DNA from 4 places in the Neobacillus sp. B24 genome. Region 3 is predicted to be linked to each of the others. Evidence: predicted binding sites of a transcription regulator. Region 3 holds the regulator's gene; each other region holds the start of a gene.
The links. Region 3 encodes Rex, which represses fermentation and respiration genes when NADH is low (regulators of the CRP and FNR family bind a similar motif). Its sites were predicted from a motif close to TTGTGAAATATTTCACAA; they were not measured.

Region 1: a site for Rex is predicted at 2,905-2,922, ahead of ACZ43M_RS16635 (DUF3147 family protein). Genes of this name have one in related genera too.
Region 2: a site for Rex is predicted at 2,231-2,248, ahead of hcp (hydroxylamine reductase). Genes of this name have one in related genera too.
Region 4: a site for Rex is predicted at 2,301-2,318, ahead of pflB (formate C-acetyltransferase). Genes of this name have one in related genera too.

The regions. Positions count from the first base shown of each region.
Region 1 is NZ_AP035777.1:3,390,238-3,395,252, forward strand. Features, by position in the region: gene ACZ43M_RS16620 (PrsW family intramembrane metalloprotease) at 1-1,001, opposite strand, end outside; gene ACZ43M_RS16625 (hypothetical protein) at 1,184-2,014, shown strand; gene ACZ43M_RS16630 (DUF3147 family protein) at 2,066-2,479, opposite strand; gene ACZ43M_RS16635 (DUF3147 family protein) at 2,495-2,854, opposite strand; gene ACZ43M_RS16640 (phosphotransferase enzyme family protein) at 3,253-4,143, opposite strand; gene ACZ43M_RS16645 (GNAT family N-acetyltransferase) at 4,140-4,661, opposite strand; gene ACZ43M_RS16650 (ATP-dependent helicase) at 4,680-5,015, opposite strand, start outside.
Region 2 is NZ_AP035777.1:2,604,733-2,609,747, reverse strand. Features, by position in the region: gene ACZ43M_RS12885 (hypothetical protein) at 1-229, opposite strand, end outside; gene hcp (hydroxylamine reductase) at 497-2,161, opposite strand; gene ACZ43M_RS12875 (MMPL family transporter) at 2,575-5,015, opposite strand, start outside.
Region 3 is NZ_AP035777.1:292,520-297,534, forward strand. Features, by position in the region: gene ACZ43M_RS01585 (ABC-F family ATP-binding cassette domain-containing protein) at 1-1,746, opposite strand, end outside; gene moaC (cyclic pyranopterin monophosphate synthase MoaC) at 1,899-2,387, shown strand; gene ACZ43M_RS01595 (redox-sensing transcriptional repressor Rex) at 2,403-3,059, shown strand; gene ACZ43M_RS01600 (DUF4395 domain-containing protein) at 3,179-3,610, shown strand; gene ACZ43M_RS01605 (acyl-CoA dehydrogenase family protein) at 3,738-5,015, shown strand, end outside.
Region 4 is NZ_AP035777.1:3,681,495-3,686,509, forward strand. Features, by position in the region: gene mprF (bifunctional lysylphosphatidylglycerol flippase/synthetase MprF) at 1-635, opposite strand, end outside; gene ACZ43M_RS18055 (cupredoxin domain-containing protein) at 864-1,316, shown strand; gene pflB (formate C-acetyltransferase) at 2,427-4,652, shown strand; gene pflA (pyruvate formate-lyase-activating protein) at 4,715-5,015, shown strand, end outside.

The DNA.
Region 1 (5,015 bases), 2.3 Mb from region 3:
GCGATCCCCCACGAAATCACCATCAAAATAATTTGCCCATATGGCGACATGCCATCAATCGGGGTGTCCCATAATGCATGCATGGCCACCACACCAATAAAGGTAAGAAGAAATGACGGTTTTACCAACATGGATAGTTCAAATTTGTTATTGCCCTGCGCTTTACAGAAAGCAGCTCCTGTCAAAGCAGCCCAGGCGACATGCCCGCCGGGGGCTAAGAAGCTGCGCCAGAGAATCGTGAAATAAAGGTTTGGAAAACTCCCCGTTAGAAGCCCTCTTAACGCATACCCGGCCGTTTCAAATGCCGCGAAACCTGCACCTACTGCCGCCCCAACCAAAAGCCCGTTTAAAATGTACTTATACTTTCGGTTACTGACGAAATATATCACGATGGCCGTCTTAGCAAATTCTTCGATAATGCCAATGGTAATCGGATTGATATTATTTTTTAGAACATTAAAGAATACCAGAGCCACCAGCATCGAGAGAATCCCCCCGATTAGCACCACATATAGCACAAGGTAAATGGCTATGTTTTGCGGCGCATTCATTTCCCAGAAGAAAATGAGTGTCGTAAACGGGACTGTAAAGGCTCCAATGATAATTAGTCCAGGGATAAAGTTAAAATTTTGAAACACGCTTACCCCAACATGCATTCCTGCAAAAGCAATCAATCCAATGATGAAAATTCTTGCAAACAGCCAAGGTTTTGGCCATGTTTCCTTTACTTCTTCCAGTTTAGGTGTGGTAATGGCTGTGCCCACAATAAACAGCCGTTCTGCTTCAAGTTCACTATGGTCACGAAACACTCTGGAAAAAATATTTTGCATTTTGGGCTCTACCGAGCGATTCATTTTCGGTATCGTGTCTACGTATGTAGCAAATTCATAAAACAAACTGTTCGGGTCTACATTCCCATCATCCTTGGAAAATTTGGTGCCGCAGCTTATACAGAACCTTACCCCTTCCGGATTGGTGTAAACACATTCCGGACATTCCATGTGCAATCCCCCTTGCTGAAAAATTTCCCTTGCCTTCATTATGTCCTTTCATGTAGGGAAACATCCCATATTGGCCATGCGTACGGGTAGTCCACATTTCACCATTGCTATTCTATGAATGGCTTTGTTCATATTGACATAGGCTAGCACTATATAGAAAGTGAACGGTGACTGGTATGAAAATGAAGAGAATTCGTAACAGCAAAAACTCTATACCCTTCTTAATATTGGCATCCATCCATATTGTAATGTTCATGATTACTTTAAGCCGGAGGAACAAGAAGGATGTTTGGATCTTATTTTTAACCAATACGGGCTTGGCCTATTTATTTGAGTATTTCACCCTCAATTTGTTTCATGGGTATCGATACAAGCCTGGCATCATGAAAAAGCGTTTTTTTGATGCCATCTTGGGAGCCGTTCTATCCCAAGGATTTTATGTTCCCGTTACAGCAACATTTTTAACGTTCTTTCGAAAGAACTGGGTATGGAAGGTCAGTATTAGCCTTATGTATTTTTATATTGAGCAGTTATTTAAGTACTTGGGGATTTATAAAGTTTATTGGTGGAAATCCATCTATACTCCTGTGTTACTAAATGTCTATTTCTTTATTAGCGATAGTCTGAAAAAGGCGCTTGATGCTCGTAAAAGCTGGGCACTGAAGATGGCTCATTATTGGTCGATTGATGTTGTTTGGGTTACACTGATGTTTGTTTTTGCGAAATTCCGTCTCATCCGATTCGGGCGCGGGCGCTATCATTCTTGGACTGAGCATTTTAATATTGCACCATTATACAGCTTATTTTTATCTTTTATTGCAATGCTTACATCCTCAAAGTCAGGCTGGTATTATCGATTCCTTCTGTTGTTTAGCCATATTTTTATTGATTTTGTGCTAACAAAAACGGGAATTCTAAAAATTGCTGTAAAGTCACTTTTTAAACTTATTCCTCGATATGGATTGATGCCTTTTGTTTCGCGGTATTTTTATAAGATTATTTTCAATAAATAAAACACCAGGCCTTTCCCCATTAGCGGAAGAGCCTGGTGCTTCGTTATAAACCTATTTGTGTTGCCTTAAACGGGAATCTGCCAATGCCATCTTGCCGCTAAAGGGCTTGATTTTAATAGGAGCAAGACGCTCCTTCAAAGTTGAAACCAATACAGAGCTGACGAGCCAGAAAAGCAAACCAACTAACATACTTAAGCCCCAGTTATGGCTCCATTTTAAGAATAAATAAACAGTCGCGGCACAAATAATCCCGCCAATCATGCCATAAACTGAACCGTTGGCAATTTTCGCAGCATTCTTAGTACCCGATTTAACACCTGTCATTAGCACTGCGGTGATCATCACGGCCGGAAATGCCGCGAAGATGCCGCCTAGGATTTCCCAAGGTGAAACAACGATTATTAAATAGCTGGCCATTACAGCTGCCCCGCCTAGTAGAAAACGTAACAATAAATCTTTATTCATGATGAACAACCTTTCTTAGTAGGAAGTAATCGCAACAACGACCATCGAGACGACAAACCAGCACCCTAGCACTTGCATGAGTCCCTTTTTCAAACCATATTTTTTTAAAAGGAAACCGGCGATAATCGCCACGAGAATATTGATGCCCATTCCCACCATTGCCCCTTTTGAGAGTGTAATGGATTGAGAAACAAGGTCCTCGCCCTTAAGGTCTAGTCCCGCCGTTAATAGCGCTGCCAAAAAAACTGCAGGAAATGCGGCAAAAATTCCGCCTGCCTTCTCCCCTAACTTTCTAGCGACAATCGTGGATGCCACAACTGCCAATCCCCCTAAAACAAATCGAATAAGTAATGCACTAATTGAAAGTTCCCCCATCTTAACCACCTTTTGTTTTGTGTATCTGGATGACTTGTCCAAACTCTACTTTGTGAATATTTTCACATAACTTGTTTACATATTCATTGTACTCCTTTTTTCCCGCAGCACCTGTGAACATTCTTTTAACGTTTTTGAAGCGTTTTCTTGGTTATCGCAAAAATAAAAGGCACCAACCGAATCTGGTCAGTACCTTGGAGTGAATTTAAATTAACTGCAGTTCCCGTTTTTTCGTCTTTTATCATCAATCGACAGTGCGTGTTTGGTACTATTCGTACCCGTTCACAAAATACTCGATATTCTCTAGTTCCTCTTCGTTTAATTTTTTATTGTTGCATGATTATTGCTTTCTTACGGACAGTTTCGCTTCAAATTTTCATTCATTTTGTCCGAAGCCACTAAATAAATTCCGAAAAATCACCAATACCAGCATAAACTGTTTCTTTTTTAATCCGCTCTTCCAAGTCCCGCAAGGTATACTTCTGCCAATCTTCTAAGCTATTCATATCCCATTTCCGCATGAATAAGGAATACAAAAAGATCTCCCGCAGTTTTAAGAAAATCGGAATTTGTTCCACCGTATCAGGATGAAGCAAATTTTCCTCCATATACCCATCGAAAAAATGACGTAAAAACGTACTACAAAACGCTTCACCATCACCATTGAAAGAGTCATGCTGCCAATACGCATGATAGAAACAAACCGCTATATCCTGGGCAAACCAATTATACGAACATTCATCAAAGTCAATGACAGTTATACTAGCTTCGTCCCGGATGATCAGGTTACCTTGATGAAAGTCATTATGAATAAGTCCAAAATTATCCGGAGTAATTTTAAATGCATACAGCCGCTCCATCAACAAGTCATACTTCTCCAAGAGCCAAGTACTTAATTTACCTCTAAGTTGAAAAACGTCAGGATTCTCCTCCGTCCACTGAGGGCGATGAACCTCCTCCAAATAAAAATCCTTTGATAAGGCATGCATTTTTCCAGCAATTTTTCCCATTTGCTGGAACATCCCCACATTCCAATGGGCTGAGTTCGTCACATCAATTGCCTTTCCATTAATATACTCAAAAGAGGTTCTTACCCGTCCACCTTCGCTTTCAATTATCATAGCAGGTTTGGGTACAGGCACTCCCTTACTATATAAATGCTGCATCCATTGCAGCTCCTGCCCAACCATCTCTTTTGTTTTCTTAGTTTCAGAGATTCTAATTACCTTGTTTGATCCCTCATCGTAAAAAACCTCGTTGTGAAATCCACCGTTCAACCTTATTTTCATTTATGTCCCCCAGAATTTAAATAAAAGTATACCAAGTTATCTCTTAACTCTTTATCCCGCTTAAAACCTAGCTTGCTCATTAAGTTTAATGATTTTTCATTTTCGGGTTCGACCGTCGCATCAATGGTCGTTAACCCCATTTGTGAAAAACCAAACCTAATCACTTCAGTAATGGCTTCGGTCATGTACCCTTTGCCCCAGTATGTCCTCGACAAATCAAATCCAATCTCAGCGATGAACTCCCCATCCTTTTTTCTCAAGTAATGAAAACCGATGGTCCCCGCAAATTGATTTTCACTTTTTTCAAAAATCCCCCATCTGCAGCCGGCATCATCTATATGATATTGAATAATTTCCTCTGCTTCACTCAAATCCTTACAAGGCTCAATATCCATAAATCTTGTCACTTCCGAATCAGCAAAATGCTTCATTACTTTAGCGGCGTCATCCAGCGTTAACACCCGAAGATGCAGTCTCTCCGTTTCAAGCACCGGATACACGAATGTATGATTGGTCACGGCACAACACCTCTCTCTCTAACTCTTTCTATCCTTATGAGACCATTTTTCACTTTGTTTTTGCAACGACTGTTCAATCTCCATCGCCAAACTGCTCATAGTCTTTTGCCAGCCTTTTTCTGTGTCCCTAACTTCCACTACGCTCCCGGAGTGGGGGCGTGCTTTCTTTCCTCCACCTTTTTTAGCAGGTGGCGACTTTTTAGCAGGAGGAGCAATAATATTTCGTACGGCATCCACAAATTGCGATACCTCCACTGCACTCCCGAACCGTTCTCGATATGTTAACAGCTCCAAGTGAAGTTCAGCCCTGGTCATTCCCACATAAAACAACCGGACCGATTCTTCTAACAGCCC
Region 2 (5,015 bases), 2.3 Mb from region 3:
AATTTTCCATGGAAAAAATATGACGCTCACCGGTATGACTTGATACAACAACCAATTGCTCCCCATTGATTTCAAGCTGACTCCCGGCTTGGAATAGCCAGTGCTTTTTCATATGGCTGCGATAAATAATAAAAATATAGATAAACGTTAATAACAGCAAAAAGAGGAGTCCTAAAAAGATCGGAATATTCGTTTTCAATTGACCGATTTTTGTAATACTGTACAACACTCTCCACAACATTATGTAAAGTAGAAGTAGTAACAAACTGCTTTTACTACCGAAAATTAAATCTCCCAAAATCAGCCTTCGATATAATTTTTTAGATATATTTTTAATTATCACTCTTATCACTGCTTTCGCACCTATTAACTCCATTTTAACAAATACTTGTTTTATAAAGGAAGAATAATGGTAAATGGGGTTGTTCATCATGAGGTGGAGTAGATTTTACAAAAAATAGACATGTAAAACTGCTAGTTTACATGTCTTTTTTGATTAAGCTAAAGCCAAATCCATATATGCTTCCATATCTTCTTGGACTGTAGAAATGGTGCTGATTCCAAAGTTTTCAACAAGGACTTTGGCGACACCTGGAGATAGGAACGCTGGAAGTGTAGGTCCTAATTTAATATCTTTCACACCTAGATATAATAATGCCAAAAGAACAATAACTGCCTTTTGTTCATACCAGGCAAGGTTATATTCGATTGGTAATTCGTTGATATCATTTAACTCAAAGATTTCTTTTAGTTTCATAGCAACTACTGCCAAGGAGTAGGAATCATTGCATTGTCCGGCATCGAGCACACGAGGAATACCACCGATGTCTCCAAGCGGAAGCTTGTTGTAACGATACTTGGCACAGCCAGCCGTTAAAATGACCGTATCCTTCGGAAGGGTTTCAGCAAATTCAGTATAATAGGAACGTGACTTCATTCTACCGTCACAACCAGCCATGACAAAGAATTTTTTGATAGCGCCCATTTTTACAGCTTCGACGACTTGATCAGCTAATTGGACCACTTGATTGTGTGCGAATCCGCCAACGATGGTTCCTTCTTCGATTCCTATTGGAGCTGGCAGCTTTAACGCATGTTCAATGATTGCTGAGAAATCCTTTTTCTTGCCTTCTTCACGGTCAGGAATATGTATAAATCCTGGATATCCAGTAGCCCCTGTTGTATAAATGCGATGTGAGTAGCTTGCTTTAGGGGGTACAATACAGTTTGTTGTAAATAATACTGGACCGTTAAAGCTTTCGAACTCTTCTTTTTGCTTCCACCAAGCATTTCCATAGTTCCCGACGAAATGATCATACTTTTTGAAAGCAGGGTAATAGTTAGCAGGAAGCATTTCAGAGTGAGTATATACGTCAACCCCTGTTCCCTCCGTTTGCTCGAGCAATTCTTCAAAGTCTTTCAAATCATGACCACTAACCAGAATGGCTGGGTTGTTACGTACACCAATATTTACTTCCGTCATTTCAGGATGTCCGTAAGAAGTTGTATTGGCCTTATCCAGCAATGCCATCACATCGACACCAATTTTGCCCGTTTCCATTACTAAGCTGATAAGTTCATCCGCAGTTAATGTGTCATCTTCCGTTGCAATAAGAGCTTTCTCGATGAATTCAAAAATGGCCTCATCTTCATACCCTAAATTTTGAGCATGCTCAGCATAGGCTGCCATACCTTTTAACCCAAATAAGACTAGGGAACGTAAGCTGCGTACATCCTCGTTTTCTGTTGAGAAAATACCGACCTGCTTTTCTTCCGATTTAGTTACATATTCACTACGATCCCCTGTCCAAGTAGCATACTCTGGGTATAGACGCTCTTCTAAAGCCCCGCTCTTGATTAGACCACCCTTAATAGCTTCACGCTCTTGCAAAGCTTTTTGGATTCGAGTGGAAATCGAAACCTCATCAAAATTGGCATTGGTAATCGTCGAGAACAGACCTTCGATGATCAGACGATTTGTCTTTGGCTGGTGAATGCCGGCTTGGCGTGCCTGTTGATTATACAAGGCAACTCCTTTTAATGTATAAATTAACAAATCCTGAAGATTAGCAACCTCACTTGTCTTTCCACATACCCCGGCCTGTAAGTTGCAGCCAGTACCTTTCAGAGCTTCCTGACATTGATGACAAAACATACTCATAAAAAATAGACCTCCTAAAACCTTTTTTCTATCCACAAATTAAAGAATATGGGTTTAGGAGAACCTAATATGTGAAGTAAATCACAAAATTACACTTTTCATAAATACGTCATAAATTATTTGCGTTTTTGGACACCATTCTAGACCATTTTCATCCCACAACAAATGCAATTTTCGGCAACATAACAGAGCTCATCTTGAAAATCGTCAAAAAAGGATTTCAATTGATAGTACTGATTGCCGCTTGCCACCACAAAGCAAATACCTTCTTCCTTCATTTTCTGATATTGCTTGAAAAATCGCTCCCAGTCATAATTCTGTGATCTTCATATAGTTGGGGGAAATCATCTCTTTATACATAAAAAAGTACCGGCCATCCTAAATAGACGACCGGTTCATTTGTAAAACCTATATTACATTTCGCTCCAGACTTGCTGGTTCCTCTCTTTTCTAGAAAATAAATTCGACAAAGCACTTGGCAAAGCAATCATTGCCGGTAAGAAGATTGGCAGCAGGACAAAGCATAGTACGACCAGTCCGGTAATGACTGCGATCGCCAATTCAGATAAAAGGATGATACCAGATGGCATCAGTGTGGCAAACGTGCCTCCTAATATGATTACCGCTGCGATGATGACACCGCCGATATGTCTGGAAGCCAACACGATGGCCTCTTTCTGCGACATGTGAGGGTACTCCTTAAAGCGCATCATCAAGAAAATACTGTAGTCAACCCCCAAGGCCACAATAATGATAAACGAGAAGAATGGAACGAACGAAGAAATTCCTTCATACCCCTTTAAGTCTATGAAAATATAGTTGATGATAAACATCGCTGCATAGTAGGCTCCCAAAAGTGATGCTGTGATGAACACTGGTGTCCAGAATGACCGGATAACAAAGAACAGTACCAATAATACGCCAATGATGACGATTGTTGTTGTTCTATTGAGATCCCGGCTCAAGACATCATTCATGTCCTTCGTTGTTGCGCTAGGTCCGGAGGTGCCAAACTTCGCATCTGCTAGTTTAGAGCCCTTTAGTCCTGCAGAAACCTCAGTATTAATTTTATTGATGGTGCTTAAAGCATCCTTTGAATAAGGGTCAGCTTCCAAGATTACCATCATCTTCGTAATTTTTCTATCATCAGACATAAAGGTATCCAATGATTGTTCAAAATCTTTGTTTTCTAGGGCTTCTATTGGCATAAAGAAGGTTTTATTAGTTTTATATTGATTCAAGTATCCATTGGTCTGCCCAAGTCCATCAGAAATTTGCTCTAATCCGCCATTAACTTGTGACAGCTGTTCACCAAAGTCACTGAACCCATTAAGACCGTCCGCCAACAGTTGCTGCCCATTTTTCATCTGGCCAAGCCCAGCGTTGACACTGTTCATATTGGTGACGATTGTGCCGATTCCGGAAGAGGCTTTGCCCAGACCGCTTTGAAGTTGCTTCAAGCCGTCTGCCATTTGCGATAAACCGCTGCTCATGGCACCCAGGTTCTTATTGGCTTCAGCAAAACCGGCGGTTGCCGCATTATAATTCTTATTTAATTCTGCCATTCCTTCAGGTGTAATTTGACTTAAGGATGATGATAATTGGTCAATCGTTAGCTTTAACCCTTGGAAATTCGCATCACTTTCGGCACCTTCATAACTCTGACCAACAGCTGCTACCATGGTTTGCATTTGTGAGAGTGCACCTTTTACTCCTAGGAGCGCCTGTGCTGCCCCCTGATAGTGTGTGCCCATCTCTGCGTATCCAGCCTGCAGCTTTCCATAATTTTCAGCTAGAAGTGATACGCCGCCGCTCACTTTTGTGAGATTGGTTTGTATTTCAGCAATACCATTGCTAATAGTTTGAGAATTGCTTGACCCGTTATCAATTCCATTTTGGATTTGCTTTAACCCGTTTGTTAAGGCAGTCAAGCCGTCTTGAAGCTTGGCAGTTCCGTCAACCATTTGACCCACCTGGGAAAAATCAGCACTCCCCAGCTTTTCTTGAGCCAGTTTCAATCCATCATTTATTTGGTCCACACCATCTTGCGTCTGTGAAACCCCATCGGTTACAGAGCCCATCTGTTTGTAAACATAGAAATCTTCTATTTGCTTGCCCAAAGGCTGTGTTGCTGAAGAAACCTGCTTGACACCATCAATATTTTTTAGCCGCTCTGTCACGTCATCAATGACTGCAAGCGACTCATTATTATTTAACGCTTTGTCAGTTTCAATCACGATCGTTGCCGGCATTGCCTGACCTTTACCAAAGTGGTCCGCAACGATATTAAAGCCTTTTGATGAAGGATAGCTATTGCCTAATTCTCCCACCGTATCAAAGTTAAGCTTTTCTTCGTGCATAAGGACTGTAGGCACTAAGATTAACAGAATCACAATCACTGTGATCAGCGGTCGTTTGACAGCAAAGGATGATGTCGCTCCCCAGAACTTGTTCTCCTTATGTCCATTGATACCCTTTGATGGCCAGAAAAGCTTTGTTCCAAGCACTTTCATGACAAAAGGCGTTAACGTTAAAATTTCAAGCAATAGGATCGTTACCCCGATTGCGACAACCACACCGGATTTATAAATTGGTGACTCTGCAAACATGAGCCCAAGAAAAGCAATAAAGACTGTGAGAATGCTATAAGCAATCGTTTTACCTGCTGTTTTATACGTGTTGACGATGGCTTCGTCAACGGAGTGGCCATGGGCCAGTTCTTCCTTAAATCGATTAAACAAAAGAATGTTATAATCCGTACCAATTCCAAAAAGGATGAGTACCAATAGCATTTGGGTCAAACTCGTGATGGGAAACCCAGCTTTGTCAATTAATTGCGCGGCTATTCCCATTG
Region 3 (5,015 bases):
CTCTTCTAATTTACGCTTTCGCTGACGTTCCAGTTTTTTTGATTCTTTATCCTGTTGATAACTTGATTTATCCACAGGCTCAAGTGAAGCTGTTTTCTTCTGGGAGGCGGCAAGCTCCAATGCAGCCAGTTCTTCCTGCTCGAGCTTTTTCTCAACGTAATAATCGTAGTCGCCAAGGAATTCTGTGCTGCCCTCCGGACTTAACTCCAATACCTTCGTGGCAATTCGGTTAATAAAATACCGGTCATGGGAGACGAACAAAAGCGTTCCTGGATAATCAATTAATGCATTTTCCAAAACTTCCTTGCTATCTAAGTCAAGGTGGTTGGTTGGCTCATCTAAAATTAGCACATTTGCTTTTTCAAGCATCAACTTTGCAAGAGCGAGGCGCGCTTTTTCGCCGCCGCTTAATGAAGAAACATTCTTCAAAACATCATCACCGGTAAATAGGAAATTCCCAAGCACCGTACGAATTTCTTTTTCCGGTTTGAGCGGGTATTCATCCCACAGCTCGTTCAACACCCGTTTATTCGAGGTCAAATTGGCCTGTTCCTGATCGTAATAACCGATGGATAAATTGGTTCCGTAGAAAATCGTTCCGGCCAGCGCCGGCAGCTTTTTGATAATGGTTTTTAACAGGGTGGATTTGCCAATGCCGTTCGGTCCAACAAGGGCAATGCTGTCGCCCCTAAAGACACGAAAAGAAATGCCTTCAGACACCTTTTCGCCTTCATAACCGACGGCAAGCGAATCAACTGTTAACACATCATTGCCGCTTTGCCGCTCTATTTCAAACGAGAAAGAGGCTGATTTTTCATCGCCTAGCGGCCTGTCCATTATGTCCATTTTTTCAAGCTTCTTCCGCCGGCTTTGCGCCCGCTTCGTTGTTGTGGCGCGCGCTATGTTTCTCTGAATGAAATCCTTTAATGCAGCAACCTCTTCCTGCTGCTTTTCGTAAAGCTTCATATCACGTTCATAATTGGCGGCCTTTTGATCAAGATAAGAGCTATAGTTACCAGGAAAACGTTGTATTTGTTTGCGTGAAACTTCATAAACCTGGGTAACTACTTTATCCAAAAAATAACGGTCGTGGGATACGATCAAAATTGCGCCGTCATAGCCCTGCAAATATTGTTCCAGCCAGGATAATGTTTCAATATCAAGATGGTTGGTAGGCTCGTCCAATATTAAAATATCAGGCTTAGTTAACAGGAGCTTGCCTAATGCCAAACGAGTTTTTTGCCCGCCGCTTAGGCTGGAAATCATTAATGAATGGTCAGAGAAATTTAAACCGTGCAGAACGGAACGAATATCAGCTTCATATTGATAGCCGCCCTGTTCTTTAAATTTCACTTGAAGCTGGTCATATTCTTTTAATACTCTATCGTACCTTACTGAATCCTCAAAGATATTAGGGTCGGCCATTTGTGCCTCAAGTCTGCGCAGCGATTTCTCCATATCCAGCAGACCTTCGAAGACAGTCAGCATTTCACCCCAAATCGAAAGATTGGACTCAAGACCGGTATTCTGAGCCAAATACCCAATGGTAACATCCTTTGGTTTGATGATTTCCCCGCCATCATGTCCCAGTTCACCGGCAATTATTTTTAAAAGCGTTGATTTGCCTGCTCCGTTCCGTCCGACGAGGGCTACCCGGTCCCTAGTTTGTAATTCCAGCTTTATATTGGATAAAATAAGGTCAGCACCATAATATTTTTGTAATTGATTAACCTGTAATAAAATCATCTTTTGTCACCTCTATTGCTATAATTAGTGTACCGTATTCCTTGATAGTCGGCAATAAAGCGGGGCTAGCATAAATTTGTAAATAAAAGTTCAAAGTTTCACACACATTTATGTGAAAATATTGTATCATTTTGAAGGGAGGCAATAATTTTATGGCTGAATTTACTCATTTTAATGAAGAGGGCAGAGCTAAAATGGTCGATGTCAGTGACAAGCCGGAAACGGCACGCACCGCTATTGCCCGTTCTAGCATAACTGTTAGTAATGAGATTTATGAAAAAGTAACGAATCACGAAATGAAAAAAGGCGATGTATTAGCGGTGGCTCAAGTAGCAGCGGTGATGGCTGCAAAAAAGACTTGGGATCTTATTCCGATGTGCCATCCGATTCCGCTGACTGGCGTGAATGTCATTTTCTCTTGGGAAAAGACCGAGCGGCAACAGTATACATTACATATAGAGGCATCGGTTAAAACGAAGGGCAGCACAGGTGTTGAAATGGAAGCGCTGACAGCGGCGTCGGTTTGCGCTTTAACTGTGTACGATATGTGCAAGGCCGTGGATAAAGGTATGGTTATTGGACCGACTTTCCTAGTTGAAAAAACAGGCGGCAAAAATGGTGATTTTAAACGAAATATATAGCGGGGGGGTAGGAGTATGGCTAACGAAACAACGAAAATACCGCAGGCCACGGCAAAACGGCTGCCTTTGTATTATCGATTTTTGAAGAACTTGCATTCTTCCGGGAAGCAGCGTGTGTCCTCAGCGGAGTTAAGTGAAGCGGTAAAGGTCGATTCAGCAACAATCCGCCGTGATTTTTCCTACTTTGGTGCGCTTGGGAAAAAGGGCTACGGATACAATGTGAATTACCTGTTAAGCTTTTTTAGTAAAACGCTAGATCAGGACGAATTGACTAAGGTGGCGTTGATTGGGGTCGGTAATCTCGGCACTGCCTTTTTACACTATAATTTTTTGAAAAATAATAATACCAAAATTGAGTGTGCGTTTGATGTGGATCCGGGGAAAATCGGCACGTCCATCGGTGATGTTCCGATTTATGATATGGCTGATTTGGAGCAGCGTTTACTTGAAGAAAATATTCCAGTAGTTATCCTTACGGTTCCAGCTCCTGTTGCCCAGCAAATTACTGACCAGATTGTCAAATCCAATGTAAAAGGGATATTAAATTTTACGCCGGCACGGTTAAACGTTCCACCAGGTATCCGTGTTCATCATATTGACTTGGCGGTTGAACTGCAATCACTCGTTTACTTTTTAAAGCATTATCCAAATGATGAAGAGATAGAAGAATAACTGTTTTAAGGGTTTTTCACAAAATAGGTGAAAAGCCCTTTTTGTTTTATTTTACTATACAAAATGATGAAAACGGGATAATATAGTATATAAATCCAATATGAAAGGTTGGAATTAAAGTGGGAGTAGAAAATTCAGTTCGTTCAATCCCTCGACCGCTTGTCAAAGCAAATCAGTTGACGATTGTAGTAAGTGTGATTCTAACATGGGTATCAGGTCAGGAATGGATCTTATTAATCCCATTGTTGGCTGGACTTTCAGGACTATTATTCGGATACAATCCGGTTATGCAAGTTGCAAAATTATTTTTAAGAAAAGACCCTAAGGAATATATTCCCGAAGATTGGGAGCAGCAGCAATTTAATCAAAAAATTGCTGTATCCTGCCTTACCTTCGGATTTGCCGGCTTTTTATTGGGCTGGAATGCAATCGGGTATATATTTACGATTATGGTAGCAGCAGCGGCAACTGTTGCGATTCTTGGTTTTTGTATCGGTTGTTTTATTCATTACCAGTGGACCCAATATCGCTTTCGCAGGGCACATCGATAATTGTCTATAGATAGGTCTGACTTTGTCAGACCTTTTTTGTTGCCTGCTTCTATTTGACGTTTCCATATCCTTACATTTACAATTAATTTGAAAATTACGAATAATTGTTGTGGAGGGTGACCATTCTATGAAACTCGTTTCCCAAGAATCTGAAACAAGAGGAGAAAACTCTTACAGCTTTGATGAATTTCTCGAAAAGCGTGACAATCTTGATTGGTATCGTGATGAACCTTTTTTGCAAAAGGCCGCAGAAAAATTTCTCGGCGGCAGGTTTAAGGAAATTCACGAAAAGCTCCTGGCATTTTCTCCTACTGCTTCTTCTAAATGGAACAGGTTAGCTGAGCGGATCGCACGCCCTGAGGTGCGTCCGTACATGCTCCATTATGATGCGTTTAATCATCGTATTGACCGAATTGTCCGGCCGCAGGAAGTTCACCAATTGGAATCCGAAATCTTTGGAGAAGGGCTTTTTTCTAGCAAAATGCCCGCTTGGGAAAGCTTTTTGAAAAGAATGTTGATCCATCAATTGGGTGAAGCTGGTGTAACCTGTCCGTTAACGTGTACACATGGATTGGTGGCGCTTTTGGATCAGTTCCGGGACGAAGCCTGCCCTGAACTGTATGATGTTTTAATGCATACAAAAGAGGGGGTGAACGGAGAATTTGCGATTGGCGCCCAGTTTATGACCGAGATTCAGGGTGGTTCTGATTTGCCTGCCAATGTCCTGGAAGCAGTTCCGGATGGAAAGTACTATCGATTATACGGCAATAAATTCTTCTGCTCGGCGGCGCATGCCGATTATTCGGTTGTCACTGCGAAAATCTCAGGTACTGATAAGGTGTCCACGTTTGTTGTACCATCCTGGCTGCCAGGAGATAAAGAGAAGGAAAAACGAAACAGCTACGATATTAACCGAATCAAATGGAAAATGGGGACTTCGGAGCTGCCGACTGCGGAAATTCAATATAAAGGAGCACTTGCCTATCCGATCGGACCGAAGGATAGGGGCATTGCCGTTGCTGTCGGCATCGTGTTAACACTATCTCGATTGGAAATCGGCATTGCCTGTGCAGGGTTCATGCTCCGCGCTTCAAGGGAAGCGAATCTATATGGAGATTTCCGGACAGTGTTTCGAAAAAAGGTAAAGGACTACCCGCTTTCTGCGAGCAAATTGAAGCGTATCGAAAATGCGGCACAGCGGACGACGGCCGGAGCGTTTAAAATTTATGACCTGTTCTTGATATTGGAAAAGCCGCTTAATCCGGGCATTAAGGCGGACCAGCCGCTGGAAATCAGGAAAAAGTTATTTAATTTGCGGGAGCTTGTCCTGCTGCAAAAAATATGTGCCACGAATGAGGGGGCAGAAGTGCTGCGTGACGCCATTTCTGTATTTGCCGGTCATGGT
Region 4 (5,015 bases), 2.0 Mb from region 3:
ACACAAAGCCATTCAAAAAGAGAAACGACAATTAGCTTTATCCCATCAATCCCGGAAATCAACGGCACTTGATCTCTTTTTGCTTTAACACTATGTATGAAATAAAATAGCGGGAAGTATAAACCAATGCCAAGGACAGCAAACCAGAGCCATTTTGTATCCTGAAACAATGGGTAATGGCGAAATTCCACCACTACAATCCATGATAATAATGAAATGCCTGTCAAATAAAATAGGGAAATTGTAGCGATCAATTGCACAAGTCTGCGTTTATCATGTTCGAGTTTATTAAAAAAGTAGGTTCTTAGCATCGCTCCAACTAATCCGCCAAAGCCAATCATATTGGAAAAAGAATTGGCAATAAATGATTGTTCCAAAAGCTCCTTCCTAGAAACCTCTCCACCCAAGCTTCGCACCAGTATCACATCATAAAATATCATTGGCAGAACCGCTGCTACAGTAACCACAATAATAAGTACTAAACTAATGAAGCTAAGTTGGTCCAATTCATGTTCTAACAACCTTACATCGACATTTCCGATAAACTTTTTAATTTCATTCACCGCAAAAACTAGCAAAAATAATGGAAAAACAAATTTGAGCATTTTAAAAACTTTATCTTTTTTTATAACCAACAATACGACCACCTAATTTTTCTTTCCTGATTTTACTATAAACGTTTCCACAGGAAATAAAAACAAATACTTTTCCGTCATCTGCAGTCTATCCACTATTGTTGACAGATTCCTCCCCCTTAAAACCACACCTCTTTTTTTTCTCATTAAAAATTAAAAAAGTAGACAAGTTTCCTTACCCTATAGGCATATGTATAGATTAGGACAAATTCTGGAGGAGGGTTTGGGGTGAAATTTTTAGTATTAAAAAAAGAAACGCTATTATTCTTTTTGGCAATTGGAGTTATGCTGGCAACCGTTTCGGCATGGTTTATGTTAAAAGCTGGTGATGCTGCGGTTTTTAATCAAGTAGAAGAAAGCAAAATCCGCGAGATTCACATGGTGACGGTTGAATTCAAATCACAGTTGAAAAATGGCAAGCAAATTGAAGCATACCGTTGGGACCCCGGTTCCATCTCGCTTGAAAAAGGCGAAAAAGTAAAATTGTATATTGCCGGAATCAACGGAGAAGAACATCCCTTTTATATTGAAGGAACAGATATAAAAGGAACTGTAAAAAAAGGGGAAGAGACTGTAGTAGATCTTCAATTTGACAAGGAAGGAACCTATCGTTTAATTTGCGAAGTTCATTCCACCCGCGACCACAATGGGCCAATGATTGCCGATATTGTCGTGGATTAACAGACAGGAGAATGTGTCTCCTCAGGCTGTCGAAAAAAACATTCGACAGCTTTTTATTTTTTCTAAACGACCATACTTGTTAGGTAAAGTTTACTATTACATAGTCCTTGCAACTGGCTGTTGATTTGCGCTCCAGGCAGCTTGGCCTTCCGCGGGCGTGCCGGAGAGCCTCGGTATAAAGCGCCTGCGGGATCTCCCCTGCCCTGTACTCCCGCAGGAGTCTGCGTGCCTTCCGCTCAAATCAACAGGGGATTAATCAATTTAAATCCTCCACCCAAAAGAAAAAATCCCAATAACAACTCTCTTGGCGTGTCTTATGTAAAAATTATACAAACAAGTTATGAAAATGTCCTTCATGTCGTGTTTGAGAAAAAAATACGTTCAAACGTGTTATGAGACTACCTTTCATGACATGTTTGAGAAAATAATCCATCCAAACGCGTTATGAGATTACCTTTCATGACATGTTTGAGATAAAAATCCATTCAAACGTGCTATGAGACTACCTTTCATGACGTGTTTGAGATAAAAATCCATCCAAACGTGTTATGAGACTACCTTTCATGACGTGTTTGAGATAAAAATCCATCCAAACGCGTTATGAGATTACCTTTCATGACATGTTTGAGAAAAAAATCCATCCAAACACGTTATGAGATTACCTTTCATGACGTGTTTGAGATAAAAATCCATTCAAACGTGTTATGAAATTACCTTTCATGACATGTTTGAGATAAAAATCCATTCAAACGTGTTATGAAACTACCTTTCATAATTCGAAAATTACCTCCTACTACATACTTAGTAAATGTTTCTCCTGTTTTTTTGTGCTGTTATATAGTTTAACACTATGTAAATGTTGATTTCTCAGGGAATTCAATTATATAACACATGAAACACCAACTATATTTTTTATAATACAGTTTTAACAACCTCGTATTAATGTTCATAAATTATTCATAAAAAACCCCGAAAAACCAAGGGATGTTCACTATTTCACAAAATGTTAACAAATGCTCCCTTTATTACTATAGAAAGCTGTTATACTCAAGGTGTGAGAGATACTTCAACTCTGTTATATTCGTTAATTAAAATATGAGGTGATTTAAAATGGAACAATGGAAAAGTTTTAAAACTGGAGTTTGGCAAAAAGAAGTTAACGTCCGCGACTTTATCTTAAAAAACTTTATACCATATGAAGGCGACGACAGCTTTTTGACTGGCGCAACTGAAGCTACTAACAAACTATGGGATCAAGTAATGGGTCTTACATCACAAGAACGTGAAAAAGGCGGCGTTCTTGAAATGGATACCGAAACAGTTTCCACCATTACTTCTCATGGCCCTGGCTATCTTGATGAAGACCTAGAAAAAGTCGTTGGTGTCCAGACTGATAAGCCTTTTAATCGTTCACTTCAACCATTTGGCGGCATTCGCATGGCTAAGGCAGCCTGCGAAGCATATGGCTATCAATTAAATCCGGAAATTGAACGAATTTTCACCGAGTTCCGCAAGACTTATAACCAAGGTGTATTTGATGCCTATACAAGCGAAATGCTGCTTGCCCGTAAAGCCGGCATTATCACTGGACTTCCAGATGCCTATGGACGCGGCCGAATCATCGGTGACTACCGCCGGGTCGCCTTATATGGTGTCGATTTCTTAATGAAAGAAAAACAAAAAGATTTCAATAATACAAGCAAGGTCATGACTGAGGATAACATTCGCCTACGCGAGGAGCTTTCTGAACAATATCGCGCCTTGAAAGAATTGAAAGAACTGGCAGAAAGCTACGGCTATGATATTTCTGGACCTGCAAAAAATGCAACTGAAGCATTCCAATGGTTATATTTTGGCTATCTTGCTGCTATTAAGGAGCAAAACGGTGCTGCAATGAGTCTTGGACGTGTTTCTACTTTCCTTGATATTTATATTGAAAGAGATTTGGAAAACGGTACATTAACTGAGCAAGAAGCACAGGAATTAGTTGACCATTTCGTCATGAAGCTTCGTCTCGTTAAATTTGCCCGTACTCCTGATTACAATGAATTATTCAGCGGTGACCCAACTTGGGTAACAGAATCAATCGGCGGGATGGCCATTGACGGACGTCCGCTTGTGACTAAAAACTCATTCCGTTTCCTTCATACACTTGATAATCTGGGCCCTGCTCCAGAACCAAACTTAACTGTATTATGGTCAACGCAGCTGCCAGAAAACTTTAAAAAGTATTGTGCAAAGATGTCAATCAAATCAAGTGCAGTTCAGTACGAAAACGATGATATTATGCGCCTAGAATACGGTGATGATTACGGGATTGCCTGCTGTGTATCCGCGATGGAAATCGGAAAACAAATGCAATTCTTCGGCGCCCGTGCCAACCTGGCAAAAGCCCTGCTGTATGCTATCAATGGTGGTGTCGACGAAAAACTGAAAAAACAAGTCGGCCCAGATTATCGACCAATTACTTCTGATGTGTTAGATTATGAAGAAGTCATGCAAAAATTTGATCAGATGATGGATTGGCTTGCCGGTCTTTACATTAATACCTTAAACATCATCCATTATATGCATGATAAGTACAGCTATGAAAGAATTGAAATGGCACTGCATGATACACAAATTTTAAGAACGATGGCAACTGGCATTGCCGGTTTAAGTGTTGCAGCAGACTCACTTAGTGCAATCAAGTATGGACAAGTAAAAGTCATCCGTGATGAAAACGGTTTGGCTGTTGACTTTGAAACAACGGGCGACTTCCCTAAATACGGCAATAACGACGACCGTGTTGACAGCATTGCCGTTGAACTTGTGAAAAGCTTTATGAAAAAATTGCGCAAGCATCAAACTTATCGCAACTCTGTTCATACTTTATCAATCTTGACGATCACATCAAACGTAGTATACGGCAAGAAAACTGGTAATACGCCTGACGGCCGCCGTGCCGGGGAACCATTTGCACCAGGTGCTAACCCAATGCATGGCCGTGATACAAAAGGAACATTAGCTTCCCTATCTTCGGTTGCCAAGCTGCCCTATAGCTCCGCAATGGACGGAATTTCCAATACCTTCTCCATTGTTCCTAAGGCATTAGGAAAAGAAGAAGAAAGCCAAGTGCGAAATTTAGTATCTATCTTGGATGGATACGCAATCAAAACAGGTCATCACTTGAATGTAAACGTCTTTAACCGTGAAACATTATTGGATGCTATGGAACATCCTGAACTTTACCCGCAATTAACCATTCGTGTATCTGGATATGCGGTTAACTTCATCAAACTGACAAAAGAACAACAGCTCGATGTCATCAACCGTACCTTCCACGAGTCACTATAATAAGGAATGGAGCCCCTTTATTACGGGGGCTCCGGTTTTTAATCGAAGGGAGAAGAATCATCATGAACGGAAATATTCATTCAATTGAAACATTGGGAACGGTTGACGGCCCGGGAATTCGCTATATTGTGTTCACACAAGGCTGCCTGCTGCGCTGCCAATTTTGCCATAACGCTGACACTTGGGAAATCGGCACTGGCAAACAAATGACTGTTTCCGAAATCATGGATGATTTGGAATCCTATCTCCCGTTTATTCAAGCATCAGGCGGCGGGATTACTGTCAGCGGCGGCGAGCCGTTACTGCAGGTTCCCTTTCTCATCCAATTATTTAAAGAATGTAAGAAAAAAGGTATTCATACTA